One region of the Bacillus sp. ABR genome, then DNA from elsewhere that is predicted to be linked to it. Evidence: a T-box and tRNA genes for the amino acid it is inferred to sense, from the RefSeq annotation. Region 1 holds a T-box; the other holds one or more tRNA genes.
The links. A T-box is a leader RNA that pairs with one kind of tRNA and senses whether it is charged. The one in region 1 lies ahead of thrS (threonine--tRNA ligase), so its partner is inferred to be a tRNA-Thr.

Region 1 (3,275 bases):
AATTTATTTAATTTAACTGATGCTGCCTTTATTGATGAAATTCTTAGTAATCCAGAGTTCAAAAAGAAGAATGAAAAAGGACATAGGATGTATAGTGTAGCTTTAAATCATTTTAAAAAATACATTGAATATTATGATGATTCTGAGTTGCAAGCAGAGCTATTTAAAGAGGAGCAGGAGTTTGAAAAGTACCTAATAGGAAATCCTGCTGATGTCGGCAGAGCTGATATTGAGGATAAGCCAAAAGATAAGCCTAAACATAGGTTAGTGAAAAATAAAAAGGTATGGAGTAGAAATCCTAAATATGCAGTTGGAGCTGTTGCTGATGCAGATTATTTATGTGAGTTCGATAAACAGCATAAGCATTTTATTTCTAAGTTTAATGGAGAGAATTATGTAGAGGCTCACCACTTGATACCAATGCAATATCAGGATCAATTTGATCACAGTTTAGACATCCATGCTAATATTGTTTCAATTTGTTTAGTCTGTCATAAGAAAATCCATTATGGACGATTTGAGGACAAGAAAGAAATATTAGATAAGCTATTTCACAGTAGGAGAGAGAGACTTCTTAAAGGTGGAATTGATATAGAAATTTCACAGTTATACACGTATTATCAGGATTGAGAAATCTAAGGGAATTATGGCTGGCTTAAGATTACTACCTACATTAGGATGCTAATTGAGTATTTAGGACAAATTGATTATAGCCTGAGTAAAATCACTCAAAATGCCATTTTAAAGAATGAATTTCATTAGCTTTACTCAAAATAAAGCTTTACATCATCCATCATCATCATGTAAGATATGGAGAAATTAAAAGCGAAGAAAAGGACATGAGCCATTTTTACTGGTTATCAGAGAGGGAAGTCACGCTGAAATCTTCCTAACACAGAAAAGTTGTCTTACCACCTTTGAGCTGTATTGGGGAAATTACAGTATCCAATATCGTCTACGCCACGTTACGGCACCAGAGCCATAAAGCGAATACGCATTATGGGAATTTGGGTGGAACCACGGATCACACATTCGTCCCTCTATGAGGGATGGGTGTGTTTTTTTGTACACTCATATAGGATCATTGCTTTGAAAAGGACATGAGCAGCTTTTATCGGTTACCAGAGAGGGAAGTCACGCTGAAATCTTCCTAACGCAGAAAAGCTGTCTTACCACCTTTGAGCTGTATTGGGGAAAATTGCAGTATCCAATACCGTCAATGCCGCGTTACGGCACCAGAGCCATAAAGCGAATACGCGTTATGGGAATTTGGGTGGAACCACGGATTACACATTCGTCCCTCTATGAGGGATGGGTGTGTTTTTTTTATTTCAAAAAATAGGAAAGGTGTGTCAGTTATGAGAGAAAACATGGTGAAGATTCAATTTCCAGATGGAAAGATAAAGGAGTTTCCCGCAGGTACGACTGTTGCAGATGTTGCCTCCCATATTAGTCCGAGCTTAAGAAAAAAAGCAGTGGCGGGAAAGGTCAATGATCAAATGGTTGATTTAAGTGAAAAGCTAAACAGCGATGCTGGGCTGTCTATTGTCACACTTGATTCAAAAGAAGGGGTTGAAGTGCTGCGCCATACATCAGCACACGTATTAGCCCAGGCTGTGAAAAGGTTATATGACAATGTCACACTGGGGATCGGACCTGTCATTGAAAATGGATTTTACTATGATATGAAGCTCGATCAAACATTAAGCGTAGAGGATTTGGAAGAAATTGAAAAAGAGATGAAAAACATCATAAATGAGAATCATCCCATCCAAAGAAAAGAGGTCTCTTACAAAGAAGCAGAAGCGCTGTTTGCACATGATCCATATAAGCTGGATATTTTAAAAGGGTTACCCTCTCAAGAAGCCATCACAGTTTATCAGCAAGGAGAATTTGTAGATTTATGCCGCGGGCCGCATGTACCTTCTACAGGGTACTTAAAGTCATTTAAACTAACACGTGTTGCAGGGGCTTATTGGCGGGGAGATAGCAATCAGGATGTCTTGCAGCGAGTGTATGGTGTAGCGTTTCAGCATCCAAATCATCTAGCTGATTATCTTCATTTCATGGAAGAAGCAAATAAACGTGATCACCGGAAATTAGGGAAGCAGTTATCCCTCTTTATGTTTTCAGAAGAAGCACCAGGCATGCCGTTTTATTTACCAAAAGGTCAGATTGTCAGAAATGAATTAATGGCCTTTTCAAGAGAAGTGCGAGGAAAAGCGCATTACGAAGAAGTGAGTACACCGTTTATGATGAACCAAGAGCTTTGGGAAAAGTCAGGGCACTGGGATCATTATCATGAAAATATGTATTTCTCAGAAGTAGACCATACAAGCTTTGCTTTAAAACCGATGAACTGTCCAGGGCATATGCTCATGTTCAAAAACAGCTTATATTCATACAGAGACCTCCCGATCAGAATGGCTGAGTTTGGCCAGGTGCATCGTCATGAATTTAGCGGAGCGTTAAATGGATTGTTCAGGGTCAGGACATTTTGCCAAGATGATGCTCACATTTTTTTAAGAGAAGATCAAATCGAAGCTGAAATCAAACGGATTTTCCAATTAGTTGATCATGTGTATCGGACATTTGGGTTTGAGTATTCCGTCGAGCTATCCACTCGTCCAGAAAAAGCCTTAGGGGATGATGCCATTTGGGAAATATCCGAAACAGCACTAAAAAATGTGCTTGATCGTCTAAAGGTCGACTATCAGCTAAATGAAGGAGATGGGGCATTTTATGGCCCGAAGATCGATTTTCATATTAAAGATGCCCTGCAGCGGAGCCATCAGTGCGCCACAATTCAGCTGGATTTTCAAATGCCTGAGAAATTTGATTTAACATATATCAACGAAAATAATGAAAAGGTACGGCCAGTTGTGATTCACAGCGCCATTTTTGGTTCTCTAGATCGTTTCCTTGGCATTCTCATTGAGCATTTTGCGGGTGTCTTTCCATTATGGCTAGCACCAGTACAAGTACAAATCATCCCAGTCTCAACTGTTCACCTTGATCACTGCTTAAAGGTGCAGCAGCAATTAAGAAGTATCGGAATAAGAGCAATAATCGATGAGCGTGATGAAAAACTTGGCTATAAAATGAGAGAAGCACAAATGCAAAAAATCCCTTATATCGCTGTCATTGGCGATACAGAAATGCAAGACAACACACTAAATATTAGACAGCACGGAGAAAAGACTTCAAAGCAAATGTCTGTTGAGGATTTTAAACGTTTGGCAGCTGAGCAAATAAAAGACAGAACAGCTGCTCAA
Region 2 (3,275 bases), on a different contig from region 1:
TTAATGAACCAATTAACGCAACTGCCGCTTCAGCGGTTTTGTTTTTCTCATCTAAAACCGGATTTACTTCAACAAATTCAGCAGACGTTAAAATACCCGCCTCCTCTAAAAGCTCCATTGCGAGATGACTCTCCCGGTAACTAATGCCCCCTGCTACCGGAGTACCTACACCAGGGCATTCCGCTGGATCTAATCCATCTAAATCAAGCGACAGATGGACACCATCTGTTCTCTCCTTTAGATACGCAATCGCTTCCTCCATCACCCTTGTCATCCCTAAACGATCAATTTCATGCATCGTATACACTTTAATGCCTTTCTCTCGAATCAATGCCCGCTCTCCTTCATCTAAAGATCGAGCACCAATTATAACGACATTTTCAGGCTTCAATTTAGGCGAATAACCGCCAATATTCGTTAAATCAGCATGCCCAAAACCGAGACTGACAGCAAGCGGCATGCCATGAATATTTCCAGAAGGAGAGGTTTCCTCCGTATTCAAATCCCCGTGTGCATCATACCAAATGACCCCTAAGTTTTCATAATGCTTGGCTACCCCAGCAAGTGTGCCAATCGCAATGCTGTGATCACCGCCTAAAATGAGCGGAAACGAACCAGATTGCACAATACTGTCAACCTTCTCAGCAAGCAGCTGATTTGCCCCAGCATTCTCCGTCAAATTTTTCAGCTTTTCACTTGTATATAAACCTTTCTCATCATCTCTTTGTTCAACTGGAATATCTCCAAGATCCTCTACATCAAATGAGAGCGTTTCCAATTTTTCTTTTACGCCTGCACAACGAATCGCACTCGGGCCCATATCGACGCCCCTTCTCGTTTGACCCAAGTCCATTGGAACTCCAATAATCGTGACCTTCTTTTGCTCTCCCATATGTACATCCCCTTTCCGTTCATGCTTATATTTTACTTTCTTGATGCCTTCTGACTCAACTCGACAACATTTTGAATAGTTATACAGTCCCTCTGCCAACATAAAAAAAGACACCTTTTTCAAAAAGGTGTCTTAACTGGGCTAGCTGGATTCGAACCAACGCATGACGGAGTCAAAGTCCGTTGCCTTACCGCTTGGCTATAGCCCAAAAATGGTGGAGGGGGACGGATTCGAACCGCCGAACCCGGAGGGAGCGGATTTACAGTCCGCCGCGTTTAGCCACTTCGCTACCCCTCCACATATGGAATTGATAAAGATAAAACAGTGCCGGCAAGAGGACTTGAACCCCCAACCTACTGATTACAAGTCAGTTGCTCTACCAGTTGAGCTACACCGGCATATGGTGGAGGATGACGGGCTCGAACCGCCGACCCTCTGCTTGTAAGGCAGATGCTCTCCCAGCTGAGCTAATCCTCCACATCATGGTGACCCGTACGGGATTCGAACCCGTGTTACCGCCGTGAAAGGGCGGTGTCTTAACCGCTTGACCAACGGGCCAGTTTGTCAAGTTTGTTGTTTCCGTGAAGCTGACAAAAGTTATTATATACAGGTTGTCCCCCTTTTGTAAAGGGGATTTTTATTTTTTTTATTTTCTAACTATTTACTCCCTATTTATTCAACATTTCGGCTGAAATATAATTTCAATATTCAAATATAATATTGAAATTTCATATCATACTCAATATACTGAAAATGAAGAAATAAGGAGGTATGTCACATGCAGCCATCTCAACTGCGTTCTTTGACAACAGAATCAAGAAACCCCAACACAATGGGAATTTCTCAAGCAAATCCGCTTGAAATACTCCAGATGATTAATGAAGAAGATAGGAAGGTCGCTCAAGCAGTCAACCTTGTACTTCCCCATGTCAAAACAGCAAGTGACTTTGCCTATGAATCCATCTCAAATGGAGGCAGACTCGTTTATTTAGGCGCCGGAACAAGCGGCCGAATTGGCGTAATGGATGCTGTCGAATGTCCCCCAACCTATAGCGTCTCACCTGATGTCATTGTAGGCATCATGGCAGGCGGAGACTCAGCTTTTTCTCAAGCTGCCGAAGATGTGGAAGATAGTGAAGAAGCCGGCAAACAGGATTTAGTACACATCCACCTGACATCAAAAGATACAGTCGTCGGAATTGCCGCAAGCGGCAGGACACCTTATATCATCGGCGCTTTAAACTATGCAAAGTCAATTGGAGCTAAAACAGTAGCACTCAGCTGCAATGAACAAGCAGAAATTAGCGAGCTTGCAGATTGCGCCATTGAGGTCATTGTAGGACCAGAAGCCATCACTGGGTCAACAAGAATGAAAGCAGCATCCGCTCATAAAATGATTTTAAATATGCTTTCCACCTCAGTCATGATCAGACAAGGCAAAGTATATGAAAACTTGATGGTTGATGTAAAAGTCAGCAATCATAAATTAAAAGAACGCGCCATCACCATCATTCAACATGTGACAAATGCTTCCTACGAACAAGCCGTGAAGACTCTCGAAGCAGCAGACTTAGAAGTCAAAACCGCCATCGTCATGCTCCAAACAAACACAGACAAGAAAACAGCCAAAGATTTACTGAGCAAAACGAATGGTCATATCGACAAAGCGATCTCACGTTATCAATCCTAAAGGAGGCAGAGCTCATGTCAGCAGGCGGACTTACCCTACTACACACAATCAAATCAAAGCTCCCCCAATCTGAAAAAATCATTGCAGACTATATCCTTGCCCATCCTGACAAAGTCATTAAAAGTACAGTACACGAAATCAGTCAGGCAGCCGGCGCAAGCAGCTCTGCAGTCATCCGTCTTTGTAAATCTCTCGGGCTGGATGGCTATCAAGATTTAAAAATGCGGATCGCTGGAGACTTGATGCATGACGATAAACAAGGCTACAGAGATATCGAACAAGATGAACCACTTCAATCCATTATTCAAAAAACAGCTGGAAACTCGATTCAATCGATTAAGGACACCGCTTCTATTTTAAATGCAGATGCTTTAGAAAAGGCTGTTCAATTACTGCTGAATGCAAACCAAATTCATTTTATCGGTGTTGGTGCATCTGGCATCGTCGCAGCTGATGCCCAGCAGAAATTTCTCAGAATTAACTATGCAGCGACAGCCTTCACTGACATGCACATTGCATCTACGGTCATCGCAAATGCAGGAGAGAATGACATTGTGTTTGGTATCTCCTTTTCAGGAGAAACGTTAGACATCATTCAAGCCCTTCAGCTCGCAAAAGACAACCAAGTGAAAACCATTGCTTTAACACATCCAGGTCATACTAGCGTTTCTGCTTTATGTGATGTTCACCTAT

Region 2: it encodes a tRNA-Thr, which carries the amino acid that the T-box ahead of thrS (threonine--tRNA ligase) is inferred to sense. The anticodon was not compared.

The regions. Positions count from the first base shown of each region.
Region 1 covers NZ_JAOYSL010000006.1:61,727-65,001, reverse strand. The annotation lists gene OIT90_RS17370 (HNH endonuclease) at 1-630, shown strand, start outside; T-box leader at 820-1,043, shown strand; T-box leader at 1,081-1,305, shown strand; gene thrS (threonine--tRNA ligase) at 1,359-3,275, shown strand, end outside.
Region 2 covers NZ_JAOYSL010000004.1:9,181-12,455, reverse strand. The annotation lists gene rocF (arginase) at 1-892, opposite strand, end outside; tRNA gene OIT90_RS13540 (tRNA-Gln) at 1,029-1,100, opposite strand; tRNA gene OIT90_RS13535 (tRNA-Tyr) at 1,105-1,189, opposite strand; tRNA gene OIT90_RS13530 (tRNA-Thr) at 1,218-1,290, opposite strand; tRNA gene OIT90_RS13525 (tRNA-Val) at 1,294-1,369, opposite strand; tRNA gene OIT90_RS13520 (tRNA-Glu) at 1,376-1,450, opposite strand; gene murQ (N-acetylmuramic acid 6-phosphate etherase) at 1,671-2,582, shown strand; gene OIT90_RS13510 (MurR/RpiR family transcriptional regulator) at 2,597-3,275, shown strand, end outside.